Regions from separate parts of the Psychrobacillus sp. NPDC096389 genome, predicted to be linked through region 1. Evidence: riboswitches for the same ligand, from Rfam matches in the RefSeq annotation. Region 1 holds a riboswitch; each other region holds the start of a gene.

Evidence for each region. A riboswitch is a leader RNA that binds a small molecule or an ion and turns the genes downstream of it on or off. The one in region 1 is predicted to bind S-adenosylmethionine.
Region 2: it holds a riboswitch for S-adenosylmethionine, as region 1 does, so the genes downstream of both, ACIQ38_RS16540 (2,3-diketo-5-methylthiopentyl-1-phosphate enolase) here and ACIQ38_RS01225 (methionine biosynthesis PLP-dependent protein) in region 1, are expected to answer to the same signal.
Region 3: it holds a riboswitch for S-adenosylmethionine, as region 1 does, so the genes downstream of both, ACIQ38_RS15110 (MetQ/NlpA family ABC transporter substrate-binding protein) here and ACIQ38_RS01225 (methionine biosynthesis PLP-dependent protein) in region 1, are expected to answer to the same signal.
Region 4: it holds a riboswitch for S-adenosylmethionine, as region 1 does, so the genes downstream of both, ACIQ38_RS09615 (methionine ABC transporter ATP-binding protein) here and ACIQ38_RS01225 (methionine biosynthesis PLP-dependent protein) in region 1, are expected to answer to the same signal.

What each region holds. Positions count from the first base shown of each region.
Region 1 is NZ_JBIWFB010000001.1:243,679-248,962, reverse strand. It holds gene ACIQ38_RS01235 (ABC transporter permease subunit) at 1-1,147, opposite strand, end outside; gene ACIQ38_RS01230 (ABC transporter ATP-binding protein) at 1,340-3,079, shown strand; SAM riboswitch class I at 3,207-3,313, shown strand; gene ACIQ38_RS01225 (methionine biosynthesis PLP-dependent protein) at 3,398-4,519, shown strand; gene metC (cystathionine beta-lyase) at 4,516-5,284, shown strand, end outside.
Region 2 is NZ_JBIWFB010000007.1:75,225-80,508, reverse strand. It holds gene ACIQ38_RS16555 (sugar ABC transporter substrate-binding protein) at 1-976, opposite strand, end outside; gene mtnA (S-methyl-5-thioribose-1-phosphate isomerase) at 976-2,028, opposite strand; gene mtnK (S-methyl-5-thioribose kinase) at 2,025-3,215, opposite strand; SAM riboswitch class I at 3,289-3,443, opposite strand; SAM riboswitch class I at 3,620-3,725, shown strand; gene ACIQ38_RS16540 (2,3-diketo-5-methylthiopentyl-1-phosphate enolase) at 3,798-5,012, shown strand; gene ACIQ38_RS16535 (2-hydroxy-3-keto-5-methylthiopentenyl-1-phosphate phosphatase) at 5,018-5,284, shown strand, end outside.
Region 3 is NZ_JBIWFB010000006.1:44,363-49,646, forward strand. It holds gene ACIQ38_RS15100 (nucleoside permease) at 1-9, opposite strand, end outside; gene ACIQ38_RS15105 (nucleoside hydrolase) at 69-1,007, opposite strand; purine riboswitch at 1,173-1,274, opposite strand; gene ACIQ38_RS15110 (MetQ/NlpA family ABC transporter substrate-binding protein) at 1,583-2,407, opposite strand; SAM riboswitch class I at 2,509-2,622, opposite strand; gene ACIQ38_RS15115 (YwbE family protein) at 2,808-3,005, shown strand; gene ACIQ38_RS15120 (amidohydrolase) at 3,018-4,121, shown strand; gene nhaC (Na+/H+ antiporter NhaC) at 4,213-5,284, shown strand, end outside.
Region 4 is NZ_JBIWFB010000003.1:47,877-53,160, reverse strand. It holds gene ACIQ38_RS09635 (arsenate reductase family protein) at 1-11, shown strand, start outside; gene gcvH (glycine cleavage system protein GcvH) at 86-466, shown strand; gene ACIQ38_RS09625 (toprim domain-containing protein) at 542-892, shown strand; gene ACIQ38_RS09620 (thioredoxin family protein) at 904-1,224, shown strand; SAM riboswitch class I at 1,253-1,357, shown strand; gene ACIQ38_RS09615 (methionine ABC transporter ATP-binding protein) at 1,450-2,475, shown strand; gene ACIQ38_RS09610 (methionine ABC transporter permease) at 2,468-3,136, shown strand; gene ACIQ38_RS09605 (MetQ/NlpA family ABC transporter substrate-binding protein) at 3,198-4,004, shown strand; gene ACIQ38_RS22490 (YuzK family famiily protein) at 4,773-4,928, shown strand; gene sufC (Fe-S cluster assembly ATPase SufC) at 5,217-5,284, shown strand, end outside.

The sequences.
Region 1 (5,284 bases):
TAACGGTTATAATCGGGATCATTGCATTCCCTACAGCATGCTTCCAAAGTACTTGTCGCTCATTAAGTCCTTTTGCTTTTGCCGTAATAATATAGTCTTCATTAATAATTTCTAACATGGAGGACCTCGTCATTCTAGCGACCGATGCAGTAAGACCAGTACCAAGTACAATAATTGGCATGATAATAGATAACCAGTTTTGTGGACTATAAGTAGCTGGGAGCCATTGCAGCTTAATCGAGAAATTCAAAATAAAAATAAGTCCTTGCCAAAAGTTAGGGATCGATAATCCTATTAATGCGATAAACATGAACGAATAATCTAAAAAGGAATTCTGTCTTGTTGCCGAAATAATGCCAACGGGGATTGCTATAACTACCGCCATTAACAAGGAAAGCACTGCAATGATCAATGTTATTGGAAATTTATTCGCAATACTTGTTGCAACATCTTCATTACCTGTAAAGGAAGCTCCCAAATTGAACGTAGCGATTCCTTTAAGCGCATTCCAAAGTTGAGACAAATACGGTAGATCCAATCCGTGCATTTGATTGAATGCGGCAATTTGCTCTTTTGTTGCAGCCTCACCGAGCAAGTTCGCAGCCGAATCAAATGGCGATAAATACAAAATCGTAAACACTAAAATAGAAACGCCCGCTATAACAAAGACACTCATAATTAATCGTTCAAAAATAAATTGCACATACGCATTACTATAGATCACAAGGAATAAATACATTAGGATTCCAGGGATGAAAGTTAATAACAAAAATAATGGTTTTTCCAGCAAACTTTGAAAATATGTATGATATGTCAGTTGCCTAATCCCTTTTTGTTCACTTATTTCATTTGTTTTTTCTAGTAGTTCCTTCGTAAACCGTTCATCCACAAGCTTATTTATTTCTTGATTCATTTCCTGTTCTTTCACTTGTTTGTTAAAGAAGGCCTGCTTCCGAATATACTGTTCCTTATATTCATTTCTCCATTCATGTTCTATTCCTGATGCGATGAAAGATGCTTTTACTTCTTCTAGGATTGCATAATATGTATCTTTTTTCTGTTTAGATCGATAGAAAAGAAGAGTAATAAGATGCACAGGAAAACCTAGGATGAACAATAAATATTTAAAAGTATTTCGCTGTATCATCTTTCCATATGTATAGATAAGCACTTCAGAAAAGCCTAATTTATAAGATGGTTGGCTTTTTGTTTCCACGGAAATATTCCCCCTTCCCCTTATTGTATTAATCCTAGTGGTATTGTATAGTATAGATTCGAACTTTTATTAAGTCAATGGCATTTCCATATATAACATAAAATAATTAGGCAGGTGTTTTAGTTGGAGACGGTTTTAAAGGTAAATGATTTAAGTGTCTCATTTCTAACGAGCGACAAAGAATTTGAAGCAGTACAAGGTGTCAGTTTTGAAGTTAAAAAAGGGGAAACGCTTGGTATTGTTGGAGAATCTGGAAGTGGAAAAAGCGTTACTGCAAGATCGATCATGCGTCTCTTACCATCCCCTCCCTCCTATATGAAAAATGGAGATATTGAATTTCTAGGGGAAAGTTTAGTACACAAAACGGAGAAAGAAATGGAGAATATTCGCGGACGTGATATTAGTATGATTTTCCAAGACCCAATGACGTCTCTTAATCCTACTATTCGAATTGGTAAACAAATAGCTGAAAGTTTAATAAAACACCAAAAACTTTCCAAAAAAGAAGCGAAAAAACAAACAATCGAGCTATTGAAGCTCGTTGGTATAAAAAACAGCGAAGAACGTTTCAACCAGTATCCGCATGAATTCTCGGGAGGTATGCGCCAACGTGCTATGATTGCAATCGCTTTAGCTTGTCGCCCTGCCCTTCTAATAGCTGATGAGCCGACAACCGCTCTTGATGTAACGATTCAAGCTCAAATATTAAATCTCATGAAAGATATGCAAAAAAGATTTGGTACTTCTATCATTCTTATTACACATGATCTAGGTGTTGTCGCTGGTATGTGTGACCGTGTAGCTGTCATGAAAGATGGAAAAATTGTAGAAACAGGAACGACGGAAGAAATTTTTGAAAGTCCTAAACATACATACACGAAAAGATTGCTAAATGCTCTCCCTCGCTTAGACGAAAAGAAAAAACCAAAACGTCCTTCTTTACGTTCACACGACATCGAAGAAGGAAAACCATTACTGGATGTAAAATCACTGAAACAACATTTCCAAGTTGGAAAAGGCAATGTACTGAAGGCTGTAGATAATATTAGCTTTTTTATAAAACCTGGAGAAACATTAGGTTTAGTAGGTGAATCGGGTTCTGGCAAGTCGACTACAGGACGTGCTATATTACGTCTTCATGAACCGACCGATGGAGACATACTATATCAAGGGATGGCTATTAACCGACTTAACAAAGATGAATTGAAAACGATGCGTCGCCATATGCAAATGATTTTCCAAGACCCATATTCATCCCTTAATCCACGTTTTAAAGTGTTGGATATTATTGGGCAGGCATTAGACATACATCGTTTAAGCAAAACTAAGGAAGAACGCAAACAAAGAGTAGAAGAATTACTGGTGATGGTAGGATTAGAACCAAGTCATGCGATGCGTTATCCACATGAGTTTTCTGGTGGTCAACGACAAAGAATCGGAATTGCCCGTGCACTTGCGGTAGAACCTGATTTTATCGTTTGTGATGAGCCCCTTTCCGCACTAGATGTTTCTATCCAGTCGCAAATAGTTGAGCTATTAGAAGATCTTCAACATCGTTTAGGACTTACCTATCTGTTTATTGCGCATGATTTATCCATGGTGAAGCATATAAGTGATAGAGTGGCAGTGATGTATGCCGGAAAAATAGTAGAGCTTGCAGAGAGTGAAGAATTATACGCAAACCCACAGCATCCATATACAAAGTCATTATTGTCAGCTATCCCAATACCCGATCCGAAAGTTGAAGCGAAGAAAAAACGCAGTCTTCTGGAAGAGGATACCAACAAAGACAAGTATCAATTGCAAAACTCCGAACTGGTAGAAGTATCAGAAGGTCATTGGGTTGCCATCCCGAAAATGTAATTTGTCCCTGTGCAGCAAACAATTCTGAATTGTTCGCTGCACAGGGACGTTAAAAATCACCTTGTATTTATATACTCACCATGTTAAACTTATGGAAATTCAAGATTTAGAAAATTTCATATTTTATTTCTTATCCAGAGAGACGGAGGGATTGGCCCTAAGATGTCTCAGCAACCAGCCAAGTTTAGGTATGGTGCTAACTCCAATAGACGTACTCCGTCTAGAAGATAAGAAGACTAACTTCAATATTATTGAGGATTCTCTTCTTATTAGAGAATCCTCTTTTTATTTTACTTTATTTGAAAAGGATGATTATTTATGACAAAAAGGTCTTTAGAAACCGAACTAGTTCAATTAGGAAATCATAGTGATCCAAGGACAGGTGCAGTTAATACACCTATTCATTTATCAACAGCTTACAAACATGCGGGGCTTGGGCAATCTACTGGGTACGACTACACACGTACAAAAAATCCAACGCGCGCAATTTTGGAAGAAGGAATTGCCAAACTAGAAGGCGGAGATGCCGGCTTTGCCTGTGGCTCGGGTATGGCAGCAATCCAGTTAATCTTATCGCTCTTTCGATCAGGGGATGAAATCATTGCGCCCGATGACCTTTATGGAGGAACATATCGCCTGTTTGATCAATATGCCGACTCTTACAATATTTGCACGTCTTACGCTAAATTTGACGCCGTCGCTGAAGTAGAAGCATTAATAACAAAGAATACAAAAGCAATATTCATTGAAACACCTACAAATCCACTTATGCAGGATATAGATATTGCCCAGTACAGTATCTTGGCCAAAAAACATCAATTACTACTCATTGTGGATAATACGTTCTTAACTCCTTATTTACGACGCCCGATTGAGCTAGGCGCAGATATTGTGATGCACAGCGCAACGAAATATATTGGTGGGCATAATGACGTACTGGCTGGGCTCGTTGTAACGAAAGGGAAATCACTTAGCGAAAAATTACTTGTAAATCATAACGCAATAGGAGCAGTTCTCTCCCCTTTCGATTCATGGTTATTAATACGCGGATTAAAAACACTTCACTTACGTATGAAGCAGCATGATGCAAATGCAAAGAAAATCGTGGATTTTTTGCGAAATGAAACTGCTATAAAAGATGTTCTGTACCCTGGGCTCGGTGGCATGCTTTCTTTCCGCTTACAAAAAAGCGAATGGGTTGGACCATTTTTAGAAAACCTTCAATTAATCGTTTTCGCAGAAAGTTTAGGCGGCGTCGAAAGCTTTATTACATACCCTGCCACACAAACACACGCTGAAATCCCAGAAGAAGAGCGTATTTCAAGAGGTGTGGATAACAGTTTGCTACGCTTCTCAGTTGGTGTGGAAGAAGCAGAAGATTTAATCGCAGATTTGAAACAAGTATTTGCAAAATTAGAAAGAGAGGTGATTCATTCATGAGTAACGTGAAAGAAAGTTTAGAAACAAGTTTAATCACTGCTTCCACTCGTGGGAATTTCGAACAAAAAACAGGTGTAGTAAATGTACCAATCTATTTATCTTCCACGTACCATCAAGAAAGTTTTGATAGCTTTGGACCATATGACTATAGTAGATCAGGCAACCCGACAAGGGATGCCCTTGAAAAAACGATCGCAGAATTAGAAGGTGGCACAAGAGGTTTCGCTTTTGCTTCCGGCATTGCGGCAATTTCCTCTGCTTTAATGCTCCTTTCTTCTGCGGATCATATCGTTGTCACGGAAGAAGTATATGGAGGAACATACCGTTTCATCACCGAAGTTTTACCGAGATTCGGTATTGAGCATACATTTGCTGATTTTAAAAATGCGGAAGCCGTAGAAAAAGCAATCCGTCCAAATACGAAAGTAATTTATATAGAAACACCTGCAAATCCACGATTAGGTATTACAGATATCGAGGCAATTGTTGCACTTGCAAAAGCAAATGATTGTTTGACCTTTCTAGACAATACTTTTATGACTCCCCTTTATCAACGCCCGCTTGATCTAGGTGTAGATATCGTGTTACATAGTGCTACGAAGTTTTTATCTGGTCATAGCGATATAATTGCTGGGCTAGCTGTCACGAAAGATGAAGATCTTGGAAATAAACTAGGATTTATCCAAAACTCTTTCGGTGCAATTTTAGGTGCACAAGATTCTTTTTCATTAATTCAAGGCATTAAGACAATGGGAGCACGCTTAG
Region 2 (5,284 bases), on a different contig from region 1:
GAAGTTTAGATGCATCGACAAACACTGGATCTAGTACAACATTAGCTTCTGGATTTTCACCATTAATCTTTTGATATAGGTAACGTACTTGAATACGTCCAATATCCATTGGATCGACTGCAGCAGAAGCTACCCAAGGACTATTTTCTTTTTGAATCATTTGTAGATCTTCATCGCTCATATCAATGCTATACACTTTAATATCTGTTCTACCTGCTTGTTCAATTGCTCGAACGGCACCTTTTGCAAACTCATCCCAAGCTGCCCAAACAGCAGTAATATCTCCTTCGTTCGGGTACTGTTTTAAAATGGCTTCCATTTGTGCTTGTGTATCTAATGCTGTATTTTGTGTTGCCGCTCCAAATGTTGCAATTTCCTTTATTCCTGGGTTTTCTGATAAAAACTGCTCGTAAGCAACTTGTCTTCTTTCCATCGGTGCAAAACCTGCAACCCAAATTTTCACGATATTTGCTTCACCATTTGCGTCTTCTAATAGTTTCTGTAATGTCATCTCAGCCATCTTTTGATCGCCTTGCTCTAAAACAGTAATCCCTTCTACGTCCACACCTGCGTCAAATGCTACTACTGGAATTCCTTTGTCGACAGCATTTTGAACACCTTGGTTTAATGCTTCTTTTGTACCGTGATCTATTAAAATTCCATCCATTCCTTGGTTAACTGCTGCATCTAAATTCGATGCCATTTTCGCTAAGTCACCTTCAGAGTTAAATACGGTAACAGTTCCTCCAAAGTTCTCTACTTGTTCCTTTACACCTTCAATATATTGGGCTGAAAAAGTTCCAAGGTTTTGTTGTAATATAAGTGCAATTTTCTTACCCGCTAATGGATTTTCTGATTGTTTTTCTGAACTTGGCGCAGATGTATCTTCTTTGGCATTACTTTTTGGCTGACATCCCGCCAATACAATGCCAACTATTAGTAATACTGATATTAACCAACCTATTTTCGTTTTCATCATTCTTCTCCTTCATTTGTACCAAGTAATGCTACAATGTTTTCATTATATTTTGGATAAATAATTCCTTTTTCTGTAATAATCGCCGTGATTAAATGTGCAGGTGTCACATCAAAGGCAGGATTAAACACTTTCGTATTATCCGGTGCTATTTGTTTACCAGCAATATGTGTTATTTCTTCTGGTGGACGTTCTTCTATTTGTATTGTCTTACCACTCTCAATAGTTAGATCAAAAGTCGAAGAAGGTGCCGCCACATAAAATGGAATTTGATATGCGGCTGCCAATAATGCCAAGTTAAGTGTCCCAATTTTATTGGCCGTATCACCATTTGCAGCAATTCTGTCTGCTCCAACAATTATTGCTTCAATCCCTTTTGCACCTATCGTATGTGCAGCCATGCTATCCGTAATAAGAGTGACATCTACTCCTGATTGCTGAAGCTCCCATACAGTGAGTCGTGCCCCTTGAAATACAGGTCTCGTTTCACAAGCAAAGACTTGAAACTGCCTCCCTTTTTCAGCTCCTAAATGGAAAGGTGCTAAGGCAGTTCCATATTTCGCAGTTGCAATTGTGCCTGCATTACAAATAGTCATGACTTTTGTATAATCTTCAAGTAAAGACAAAGCAAATTCACCAATTGCACGACAAGATGCCTCATCTTCCTCGTATATATTATCCGCTTCTTCTAACAACTGCTTCTTCGCTTCTTGCACAGTTTCCGCATGCTCGACTGCAACTCGTAATCGCTCTAAAGCCCACACTAAATTGACGGCTGTTGGTCTAGATTCAGCCAAATATAGCGTATCTTTGTTTAGTAATTGATGGAAGTCTTCCAAAGAATTTGTTTCGTAATACTGTGCCGCTGCTGCTAGTCCGTAGGAAGCAGTAATACCAATTGCCGGAGCTCCTCGTACTTTTAATGTGATGATGGCATCATACACATCTTCAAGCGTTTCAAGTGTTATATATTCCACTTCAAGTGGTAGTTTCTGCTGATTTAGTATTTCGAGTCGATTGTTGTTCCATTTGATTGATAAGGGGATACTCATTTTTGCAACTCCTCGAGTAATTGGATTACTGATTGAATTGAACTAATTTCTTTACGCTTTAAGATGAATAATTCTCCTATCTGTAAAGCTTGTTTCTTCGCTGAAATTCTTTCTGCATCATCTAAAATTCCATCCAAATCTTTTACATGTGCTAAACCGATTGTACGTCTGATTAATTCACAACCAGCAAAGCCAAGTGTATCTTGGAAAACTTTATCCAATACATACGCTTCAAATCCTTCAGTATCTTTATAAGATTCAACCGCTTCTTTTTTCCAAAGTTCCGAAAATTTACTCGAAAATACTTCCCATGTCTTTTCAATATGCTGATGGATTACAACTCGGCTCTCTCCTTCTCTTGTAATCGTTTGAAAGATCAAGTTAGCTAGAAATAGTCCAACATCAAAGCCAATTGGTCCGTAAAAGGCGAATTCTGGATCAATTACTTTTGTTTCTGTTTCACTCGCAAAAATACTACCTGTATGCAAATCTCCGTGCAGTAATGCTTCCGTTTCTGTTAAAAAGCTTTTCTTCAATTTGGCAACTTCCAATTTTAAAAGCTCATTACTCCAAATGGCTTCTACATCTACTCGTAACGCAGGTTCAAAGTCATTTGTTTCATAATCAAAAAATGGATCCGTAAAAATTAGATCTTCTGTAATTTTACATAGCTCAGGATTGGAAAACTCTGAAACTAGTTTCTTTTTTTCAAAAGGATGTAATGCAAAATCGGACGTATGGAATAGGGTTTGTGCAAGATATTCCCCAATATCTGTTGCTAATTTTGGATAGGATTCCAGGCGGATCAATCCTTCTCTTGCAATGGTCAAATGAGATAAGTCTTCCATCACTGTAATCGCCAAATCTTCATCAATTACATATACTTCAGGTACTAGCCCTGTCGCAAATTCCCCGTGTTTTTTTAGCGCATTCGCTTCAATTTGTGCACGCTTTAATGTTAGTGGCCAACTCTCACCGACTACCTTTGCATATGGCAATGCTTGTTTTACAATAATTCCTTTTCCACTTTTAGTATCTCGAATGCGAAATACATAATTTAAATTACCATCACCAATTTCGCTACATTCTAATTCCAATCCATTTGAAAATAGACCTTGTTCTTTGATGTATACTATTGCCTGCTCTTCTGTTAAAGACTCGTATTGTTTCTTCGTTGCAATTGTCATTTTTCTCTACCTTTCTTTACAAAATAAAAAACCTCTTTCCAATGAAAGAGGCGTAGAATAAGAGTTTTCTCGCCTCTTATCTTTCAGAAAGTTCCCTTTCTGATGGAATTAGCACCGTGCCTTAAGAGAATGTTATCTCGGCGCAAAAAGCGCCCCGTCTCACAACGGTATTACGGTCGGTTGCTGGGCTTCATCGGGCCATTACCCTCAGCCTGCTCTTGATAAGAGTGCTATTATTTTTAACGTAATGTTATTTGATTAGAATCCTAGCACATTCGAAAAAGGAATGTCAACAGACTTTTTTAATTTTATAAAAACTCTAAATTTTGTGTTGACATTATTTCAATTGCATGAAATAATCATTATTAATTTGACAATAAACTGAAATCTTAATTAAATATATTTTCTTATTTAGAGCAGGTGGAGGGACGAGCCCTATGATACCCGGCAACCGGTCCAACGAATGGATACGGTGCTAATTCTTGCAGTCAATTGACTGAGAAATAAGAAGTCGTTAAACCTTTAACCTCTTCTTATTTGAAGAGGTTTTTTTATCTTTATTCAACAAAGGAGATTAATAACATGAGTGGAGTAACTTCTGTTTATCAATTGTACGGAAATCCAGGATCATTCGAAAAAAAGGCAGAGGGCATTGCTTTAGGTTTAACGATTGGGTCCTGGACAGATTTACCTTTACTTGAACAGCAACAATTAAAACAGCATAAAGGGAATGTTGTATCTATTACGGAGTTTGAAAATGTACAACATCCATCTAAACCAGAACAAATTAGAGCAGAGATAAAAATAGAGTATCCTAGTGCTAACTTTTCCGCTGATTTGCCTGCCATCTTAACAACTGTTTTCGGTAAATTATCATTAGACGGTGAAATAAAGCTATTAGACTTAGAGTTTTCTCCAGAGCTTTTAGCAAAGTTTCCTGGACCTAGATTTGGTATTGAACATATAAGAAACTTGTTAAATGTACATAATCGGCCACTCATTATGAGCATATTCAAAGGAGTCATAGGACGGGATATCGATTATTTAGCAGAACAACTTCGACATCAGGCTCTTGGAGGAGTTGATCTTGTAAAAGACGATGAAATTCTTTTTGACAATCCGCTCACTCCTTTTGAAAAGCGAATTACAACCGCCCAGGAAGTATTACGCCAAGTGTATGAAGAAACTGGACATCGTACGCTTTATGCAGTGAATTTATCTGGACGGACAACACAGTTACGCGAAAAAGCAAAAATAGCGAAAGAACTTGGAGCAGATGCTTTATTATTTAATGTCCATGCATACGGGTTGGACGTGCTCCAAGAACTTGTAGAAGATGATGACATTCAACTGCCATTTATGGCTCATCCAGCCTATAGTGGAGCGTTCACTTCTTCCCCGTTTTACGGTGTTGCAACAGCTCTTTTACTAGGCAAATTAACTCGCTATGCTGGGGCAGATTTTTCATTATTCCCTTCTCCTTATGGTAGTGTTGCGCTTGAGAAAAAAGCAGCTCTTTCTTTAGGAGAAGAACTAACAAAAGCTAGTAGCGTAAAACGAACTTTCCCAGTTCCTTCTGCAGGTATACATCCAAGTTTAGTACCTCTATTAATGCAAGACTACGGAATTGATAGCATTATTAATGCTGGGGGCGGGGTACATGGACACCCTGCTGGTGCGATTGGTGGAGGACTTGCCTTTAAACAAGCTGTGGAAGCCGTGCTTGCTGGAATATCGCTTACGGAAGCGGCAAAGCAGCATGCTGAACTCAAGTCAGCAATCGAATTATGGGGGTAAATACTATGAAGAAACTAGTTATCTTTTGCGATTTTGATGGCACTATTACAACGCAAGATAATATCATCTCGATTATGAAAAAATTTGCACCTCCAGAATATTTGCCGATTAAAGAGAATATTTTGGGGCAAAAGCAATCGATACGTGAAGGTGTATCGGATATGTTTGCACTCCTTCCTGTTTCATTGAAAGAGCAAATTAACTCTTATTTGCTTGAGCAAGCGCAAATTCGTGAAGGTTTTGCAGAATTTGTTTCTTATACAAAAGTAAAC
Region 3 (5,284 bases), on a different contig from region 1:
AATTGTCATTTCTTCCTCCTACTTTAGCTGCGGCGCCTATCTTTTTATAAGTTCACCGGATATATAATTTAGTTTACTTTTTTTGCTAACTGAGTAATATAATCGAAAAATGCATCGCGATTCACATCATAAACTACATTTACAGGACGCCCATTAGCTGTTTCTTCTGTCCGACCTTGACTCGGTCCATTTGTATGAACGATGCTATTAAGCTTCTTCACTTTTACCAGGTCAGGATTACCAACAAATGCTGTAGTTAAAACATCCCATAAGAAGTACGTTGAGTTCGTTGTAAAATGTACCAGTGGTGGGCACATCGCATAACATTGCCCAAGAAAATCAACGCCCAAATATTTACGTTCAGATGCCCAGCGTTTACGTATGTCTTCCGTAAGTGGTACCTGGCTTGTACTTTCAAGAGCTACTAGATCGATTTCTATACTGCTATCCCATACACGACCAGCCGCCTCTGGATCCCAGAATACATTCCATTCAGCTGTACCATCGTGTTCGGGCTCTTCTACATTTCCTGTTTCACGAAATGTACCGCCCATCCAAACAAGTCGTTCAATTTTCTCTTCGATTGAAGGGTCTTCGTCTAATGCGCGAGCAAGATCTGTAAGTGGACCAGTGAATAGAAGGGTTGTCTTTTCAGCGGATGCATGAATGGCATCAATCATATGAAGATGTGCTGGATTTTCAGCTACAGGTGTGTCAATCTTACCGGATTCATTTAAAATCGGTAGAGCATCAACGAAGAAAGCATGTAAACGCCAATCTTTTGGGAATGGATTTTTACCTCGAGAATTTGATTCAGCTACATCCAGATTGCCATTTCCGAAGCGATCCATAATTTTCCTACTGGCAAACATTGCAGGTTCCAAATAACAATCAGCTGGAATGACGGATACACCTGTTAGTTCAACGTTATCCATTTGCATTAATAAAAACAAAGAGACAAGATCATCAACGCCTCCATCATGATTAAAGTAAATATTCTTTTTCATTACTTATCAATCCTCTCTTACCTGAAATAAATGCCTTGCATACCGTTTCTTATCTTATTATTACTATCTAGGAAAGAATTATTTCCTAAACAAAAAAAACGCTCCGATTTCTACCGGAGCGTTGACTAGGTATCTGTAAATATGAAGAAAGAGTTGAATCCTTCCTCCATATAACAATTAACTCGTAGTCAAGCCCTTTACGGTGGCTTGGTAGAAACTTTTGGGCCATATCCCCAACATTATACGACATAATTCGACATTGTTTTCTTATAATAACTACTACATATGGTTTCGTCAATAAAAAAATCCTTCCAATTTTGTACATTATAAAATTATTAATACGATAATAATTGAAAGAAGGGGGCGGGGACACAGGAAATTCAGTAAATAAAAAAGCGAACTATCAATCGAAACTCTAATTTAATGTTTCGTGATAGTTCGTTTTTTTGTTTATATTACATGAATAAAGTAAATATTATTCGTCTTTTATAATGGACAAATAATTTGTGTCCCAGCCTCTTTCTTAACAAGTACTATTTCAAACTTAGAGTATTCAATAGATACATTTCCTTTTATCACCAAGATGGGATTAGGGATCCATCGAATCTTTCTTCGATAAATTGTTTCACTTCTTCCGAACGGTACAAATCGATAAATTGTTGAATCACTTCTTCATCTTTCGATTCGGATCTGACAGCGATAATGTTCACGAATGGAGAATCTTTCGGCTCAATAAAAATAGAATCTTCCGCTGGCGATAAACCAGCATCTATTACGAAGTTAGTATTGATAGCTGCCGCGTCAAGTTCATTCAATTGACGCGGAATTTGTGCTGCATCAAGTTCAATGAATTGGAAATCCTTCTTGTTTTCAATAATGTCATGGATTGTAGCATTAGTGTCTAGACCTTCTTTGATCTTAATCATACCGGCACTTTCAAATAGCATCAGTGCACGTCCACCTTGTGTAGGATCATTTGGCAAGCCAATTTTCGCACCATCTAGCAGTTCGTTCACATCTTTTACTTGATTAGAGTAAATGCCCATTGGGAAAGTGACCGTTTTACCTACAGCAACAAGATCCAGATTACGATCTTTTTTCATTTGTTCAAAGAAAGGAATCGTTTGGAAAATATTCATGTCAATATCTTTTTCGGCTAAAGAAACATTCGGCATTACGTAGTCAGAAAATACTTGTAGATCAATTTTTAGACCATTTTTTTCTGCCAATTCTTTCACTTTTTCAACGATTTCTTCGTGTGGACCTGCAGTTACGCCAACTGTTAGAACACCGTCGCTTAATAAGCCTTCATTTGCTTCCTCTGATTTTTCTTTACCACCGCAAGCAGCAAGTACTGTTAAAACTAAAATGAGTAATCCTGTAAATAACCACTTTTTCATTGTTATTCTCCTATCTGTTGTTTTTCTTGGTTGATATAGAAATAAAAAAACCTCTCAGAAATGAGAGGTTCATTAGCAATTTGAAGATATGCAGACGTCCTCTCTCATTTTTCAAAACGATATCGTTTTGCAGGATTTAGCACCTTTCCATATATAAACATATGGTTGGTTGCCGAGCTTCAACGGGCCAGTCCCTCTGCTACTCTTCATGAGAGATAAAATTATTTCATTTTTTATTAATGTAAATTACTATACTTGACCAAGGTGACTTCGTCAATGTAAAATTCAAAAAATTATAATTTTACTTGATATTGTTTGTTGTATTTATTGAACTTATTGGCTTGCATAACAGTGTATATATAGCATGAAAATGATAAGATACAAAAAGAGGTGAGTTATTATGAACGGACAAAATAGAAAAGACGTTAAACCAGGATTAGAAGTATATATTATTTTGAAAAAAGACCAACGAACAGGTGAAAAAACGAGAGGTATCGTGAAAGACTTGCTAACAAATTCTTCCTTCCATCCACACGGCATAAAAGTTCGATTAACCGACGGACAAGTAGGACGTGTATGTGAGATTATCGAAAAATAAGGAGTGTAAAAAATGAATGTAGAATCGCAAATATTACAATGGTTTGATCATTTTCACAAATATCCAGAAATAAGCTGGAAGGAATACGAAACGACAAACAAGCTTGCAGAAATACTCGATGAATTACAAGTATCTTATCGCCGTTTCGATGACGTGACCGGGTTACTGGCTGAAATTGGAGAAGGCGATGAAGTAATCGCTGTTCGTGCAGATATCGATGCACTATGGCAAGAAGTAGATGGAGAGTTTCGTGCCAATCATTCATGTGGACACGATGCCAATATTTCCATGGTTTTAGGAGCTTTATTATTACTAAAAGACGAAAAACTAGGTAAGCGTATCCGCTTTATCTTCCAGCCAGCGGAGGAAAAAGGAAATGGTGCCAATGCGATGATTGACAGAGGTGCATTAGAGGATGTAACGCATTTATTTGGTGTGCACTTACGACCAATTGAAGAACTTCCTTTTGGAAAAGTATCACCTGCAATTCATCATGGGGCTGCAATGTTTTTAGAAGGAAAAATTAGTGGAATTGATGCACATGGTGCACGCCCACATCAAGGGAAAAATGCCATTGATGTCACAGTAGCGATTCATCAAGCATTAAAAAATCTTTACTTTTCACCGTTCGAAGCATATTCTGCGAAACTGACCAAAATTCAAGCAGGTGGAGAAAATGCCAATATTATTCCCGGTACTGCAACGTTTTCGGTTGATGCCCGTGCACAAAAAAATGCCATTTTATTTCAAATGAAAGATCGTATTGAAAAAGATTTACAAGCTATAAAGCAATTATTTGATATAGAAATAGAGTGGGAATGGGAAGACATCACACCAGGTGCGGAAGTTTCCAAAGAAGCAGCTGCTATGACGAGAGAAGGAATTATCGAAGTTGTTGGAATGGAGAACCTTGCAGAAGAAGTAATTACTTCTGGAAGCGATGACTTTCATTTTTATACGATTAGACATCCTGAGGTGAAGGCTGCAATGATTGGTATTGGAGCAGATCTAGCACCAGGTTTACATCATCCGAATATGACGTTTAACTACGGGGCACTAGCAATTGGTGCAAAAGTTATAGCGAAAACGCTTACAAATAGTTCTAAAAAGCATTGACGACTCATCGATTTGTCTATAATATTTCATATTAGCGACTATTAAACGTCAATTAGGAATTGTCGCAATAGTTCACAAAGGGGTAAATAATATGGGAGAAAAAGATAAAGTGTCTACTAAAAAGGAAATGTCTTTGGTATGGGCTATCATACCATTACTAGTGATGATTCTCTGCATGGTTGTTGCAGTCGTTGTTTTAGAGCAAGGTCCACACATACCGTTAATCATCGGGACAGCTGTTGCTGCATTAGTAGCTTGGAAGCATGGTTTTAAGTGGAATGATATTGAAGAAATGATGTATAAGGGGATTAAACTAGCATTACCGGCAGTCGTTATTATTATGTTAGTTGGACTCACGATTGGGGCTTGGATTGGTGGCGGAGTAGTCGCAACGATGATCTATTATGGGCTAAAAATAATAACACCAGCATTGTTTTTAGTGACAATTTGCGTCATTTGTATGATTGTTTCATTAGCTATCGGCAGTTCTTGGTCCACTATGGGAACTATTGGTGTCGCAGGGATGGGTATTGGACTTAGCATGGGGATTCCGGCACCTATTATAGCGGGAGCAGTTATTTCAGGTGCTTATTTTGGGGATAAGATGTCGCCACTTTCGGATACAACAAATCTAGCAGCAGGATTGACCAATACAGATCTATTTGTACATATTCGACATATGTTATTTACGACAGTACCAGGGATTATTATCTCGTTGGGTGTATACGGATTTTTAGGTATGAAGTATAAGAACAGCAATATTGATCAAGAGAGCATTCAGCAGACAATCTCTATGTTAGAAAAAAGTTTTGTCATTTCTCCTTGGTTATTGCTTATACCAGTAGCTGTAATTGTTCTGGTTGCATTAAAGGTACCAGCAATACCAGCTTTAGTTATAGGGATAATATTAGGATCTTTGTCACAAGTGTTTATACAAGGTGGAAGCCTTACAGAAGCGATTGGGGCCCTCCAAAGTGGCTTTGTTATTGAAACAGGAAATGTAATGGTTGATGAGTTGTTTAATCGTGGTGGGCTGGATTCCATGATGTATACGGTTTCAATGACACTTGTTGCAATGACATTTGGAGGGGTACTGGAATATTCCGGTATGCTCCAATCAATTATGAATCAGATTCTGAAGTTAGCAAAATCAGCTGGAACAC
Region 4 (5,284 bases), on a different contig from region 1:
CAAACAACTAAAGTGGCTTGTTTTTAACAGAAAAATATGTGAATATTATAGGTGAATGTATAACCAATTTGAGAGGGGTATAATTATGAGCACACCAAAAGAATTAAAGTATTCAGAAGAACATGAATGGGTAAAAACAGAAGGTGGAAATGCACGTATCGGTATTACTCATTTTGCACAATCTGAACTAGGAGATATCGTATTTGTTGAACTTCCACAAGTGGGAGACGATATTAAAGCAGGAGATCCATTTGGTAGTGTTGAATCAGTAAAAACTGTTTCAGAACTTTATGCTCCAATAAGCGGAAAAGTTATAGAAGTAAATAGCGAGCTAGAAGATAGCCCTGAATTTGTAAACGAATCTCCGTATGAAAATGCATGGATGATCGTCGTTGAACCATCAGATGCTTCAGAAATTGATGGTTTATTATCCGCGGAAAAATACGAAGAATTAATTTCAGAATAATAATGAAAACGCCGGTTAATTGTCGGCGTTTTTTTCATATACTAAGTTAACGATATAATTAGGGAGAGAAGCTAATTGGCTAATGTTTTTAGTGAAAAAGTAATTCTCGTTGAAGGAAGGTCGGATAAGCTTCAACTTTTACGACTTCTTGATGAATCCCCAGAAATTATTTGTACGAATGGCACGATCTCCAATGTAAAACTAGAAGAAATTTTAAGTCCCTATGATGATTTTCCAATTTATGCTTTTTTAGATGCAGATAAATCGGGGGAGCAAATACGTTCGATCGTCCGAAAAGAATATCCAGAAGCAATTCATTTATACACAAATCCGATGTATTGTGAAGTGGCCAACACCCCTTTCAAAGTTTTGGCTTCTATACTGAAACGTGTTAACATTAAAGTGAAAAAAGAATTTCTACTTTAGGATGATGTTTTGTGAATGAATGGACGCGCGAACAGTGGGAGTACTATAAAAATGATGGACAGCTTTCGCTATTCTATCTGTATACACCGATGTGTGGTACTTGCATGGTAGCAAGTAAGATGATGCAAGTGATCAATGAATTAGTGCCAAATCCAGTAGGTCAAGCAAATATAAATTATTTAGAAAACCTAGCAATGGAATATGAAATAGAGAGCGTCCCATGTTTGTTAATCGCCAAACAGGGACGCGTCTATAAAAAAATATACGCATTTCAATCTGTGCCATATTTGTTAGAGACCATTAAAGATATTGACAAGCAAGTAATGGCATGATAATATTCAACTTAATCGAATAGTGTCGCTCTTATTAAGAGAGGTGGAGGGAAGTGCCCGACGAAGCCCGGCAACCGTCATGTAAATGAAATGGTGCCAAATCACACAAAGCGAATGCTTTGGAAAATGAGAGAATGGATAAGTTCTATTTAGATAGAAAACTTACTTCCCTTCTGCTCTATTGCAGAAGGGATTTTTTACGGTTTAAGGAAAGGTGAGATTTACATGATTCGTTTAAAAGACGTTTCAAAGAAGTTCCAAACGAAACAAGGTACGATTATTGCTGTTGATGATGTAAATCTTGACATAAAGCAAGGCGAGATTTTCGGTATTATTGGATATAGTGGTGCCGGAAAAAGTACATTAATCCGTTTACTCAATGGATTAGAGAAACCAACGGCCGGACAAATAATAGTAAATGGCAAAGAAATCACTACGATAAATGAGGACAAGCTTCGTCAAGTTCGACATAAAGTAAGTATGATTTTCCAACATTTTAATTTGTTATGGTCCCGAACGGTTGCAGAAAATATTGCATTTCCACTTGAAATTGCGGGTGTTCCAAAAGATCAGCGAAAAGCTCGCGTAGATGAATTGATCGAACTGGTTGGGTTAGAAGGTAGAGGAAATTATTATCCTTCCCAACTATCAGGCGGGCAGAAACAGCGCGTAGGGATTGCGCGTGCATTAGCAAATCGTCCAGAAGTTTTACTCTGTGATGAAGCAACATCTGCACTAGATCCAGAAACAACAGATGCAATTTTAGATTTATTAGTTAGCATCAATGAAAAACTGGGTTTAACAATAGTATTAATCACGCATGAAATGCAAGTCATTCAAAAAATTTGTAATCGAGTGGCCGTAATGGAAGGTGGTCATGTTGTAGAAGAAGGCGACGTGCTAGAAGTCTTCCAAAACCCACAACAACCGATTACGAAGCGATTTGTATCGCAAGTATCAGAAACAGGACAAGCACAGCAGACGTTACAAAATTTAGTTGATCTATATCCAAATGGAAAGCTGATCAAGCTTGTTTTCGTCGGAGAACAGACGGAACAACCAATTCTTTCAAGACTTATCAAACAGTTTGAATTAGAAGTAAATATCGTCCAAGGAAATATTTCGCATACAAAAAGCGGTGCATTTGGTACGTTAGTTCTTCAAATAGATGGAGATGCATTAGCGGTCGATGAAGCGATTCGATTTATACATGAACAAAAAGTAAGTACAGAGGTGATCAACAATGATTAATACGCTTTTTCCGAATGTTGATTGGCCTAAGATGTGGGAAGCAGCACTCGAAACATTATATATGACAGCAATTTCTACTATATTAACAGCCATTTTGGGTTTAGCACTTGGTCTCTTATTGTTTTTAACAAGTCCACATCAAGCATGGGCAAATAAACTGGCGAACTGGTTAACGGGTGCTTTTGTTAATATTTTCCGTTCTATTCCTTTTATTATTTTAATCATATTATTAATTCCTTTTACAAAATTACTTCTTGATACAATCCGTGGTCCGAATGCAGCGTTCCCAGCCCTTGTCATTGGTGCTGCCCCGTTCTATGCACGTATGGTGTTAATAGGTTTACGAGAAATTGATAAAGGTGTTTTAGAAGCGGCAAGATCAATGGGTGCTAAAACCTCTACTATTATATGGAAGGTTTTACTTCCAGAATCGATGCCAGCTTTAGTTTCTGGGATTACAGTAACTTGTATTTCGCTTGTTGGTTATACGGCGATGGCGGGAGTAATTGGGGCCGGTGGTTTAGGGACACTCGCTTTTCTAGATGGTTTTCAACGTAATAGAGAAGATGTTACTTTAATGGCAACGATTTTAATATTGATCATTGTATTTATCATCCAATGGGTCGGCGATATGATTACAACAAAAATAGATAAACGTTAGGTGTTCGCGGGTTTACCCGATCACATATAAAAATGGGGAAAATTTAAAGGAGAGAATACAGATGAAGAAATTTTTAGCAGGAGCATTATTATCAGTAAGTGCATTAACACTTGCGGCTTGTGGAGATGACGATAGCAGCAAATTAGTAGTAGGTGCTTCTAATACACCACACGCTGTCATTTTAGAAGAAGTAAAACCAATCCTTGAAGAACAAGGGATTGAATTAGTGATAGAATCTTATCAAGACTATGTATTACCAAACAAAGATTTAGAATCTGGTGAGTTAGATGCAAACTATTTTCAACATATTCCTTATTTAGAAGATCAAATTGCTACATTCGGTTATGATTTCGTAAACGCTGGTGGAATTCATATTGAACCAATCGGATTATATTCGAAGAAATATAGTTCTGTTGATGAGCTTCCAGAAGGCGCTACAATTTTAATGAGTAACTCAGTTTCAGACCACGGTCGTGTTTTAGCAATGCTTGAAAGTGAAGGATTAATCACTTTGGCGGAAGGTGTAGATAAAACAACTGCCGAAATTTCTGATATTGTGGACAATCCAAAAAATCTTGAATTTGATCCAAACTATGAACCAGCATTAATGGTTCAATTATATGAAAATGACGAAGGCGATGCATTACTTATTAACTCAAACTATGCAATCGACGCAGGGTTAAACCCAATTGAAGACTCTATCGCAATTGAAAACTCCGATTCACCATATGTAAATATCATTGCAACAAAAGCTGGTAAAGAAAAAGATAAAAACATCAAAGCATTAGTAGACGCATTACACTCACAAGAAATCCAAGACTTCATCCAAAATGAGTGGGGCGGCACAATCGTACCAGTAAACAAATAATTTATATAATCAAGCAGGCACGCGCATGAAGTGCCTGCTTTTTTATATGCTTTATGGAGATAAGGCGTCGTAGAAAGACCAATAAGAAGGCCGCCGCCCGGCAAGTGGCGATCCACTACGTCGCTAACGCTCTTGCGCGGTCTTTCACCTTTGTGCAAAATTCCAAAGAATGGCTAAGGGCAATCAAAAAGCTGGTGAAAGCGACTAATTTCAGTATGAAAGCAACTAAAACCAGTATGAGAGCAACTAAATTGCCGATGAAAGCAACTAATTTCTTACAATAGCAAGTATACTTGGATTGAGATGAATATAGTTGCAGCTCGTTTTTGTATATGTTGCGACAAAACTCTACAATGTTGCGCATTTTTGCTAGGGCATTCATCTATAGCTAAGTATAGTGGATATATTTACCGTAGCGCGCCGAGTAGCATGATTGCGGCAAGCGCGAAGGCTAGCGATCACCTTTTGTGACGCTTTACCCCTATACTGTACATATCCCACGATAAGCTTTCAAATTGGAATACATATAAAAAACCCTTATATTTTTTATGAGGACATTTAAGTGGCTTTATTCGAGCGATCTCCAGTTCTATCTGTGTATAAAACACTATTTCAATAGAAGCTAATAATATTTTTATAATCGCTTATAAGTTTTCCCCAAAAAAATGTTTAACATATATGTACAAGGGTATGTACCATAGTGTAGGTGTAAAAAATGGAAAGGAATGATTCATTATCAGTTCAGAAGGCTTACCTTACACGGAGCAGATGGACCACGCATTTAGAGGGGTGCACGGATTCGGATATGACGAATTACGAAACAGCCAAAATTTGCGAATGAAAGTTGAAAAAAGAAGACAACGAGATTATGAGAAAAGTATTCAAGTTCTTGCTAAAATTGATGCCGGGGCCTTTAAAGGCTAATATGATTAAATCCATGAAGTCATGTGCTTCATGGATTTTTTTGCATTAACACTATATACATAGTGAAATCGATTCTCAATTAGATAATGGTATTGAAAATATCAACATATTCCAATTTCATCAATAGTTTACGAGAAAATCTTTAATTATCAAGATTTTTGTATGTTTTATATATTAAATTTGAAACTGTTTCAAAAGATTTGCCAGAGACATCAGTTTGGGTTAAGATTAGAATGATAATAAATTAGAATGGTTACACATTCATAGTTACTTAATGGAGGTTATTCAATGTCAACTTTAGTGATTAAGGATTTACACGTTGCAATCGACGGTAAAGAGATACTTAAAGGTGTTAA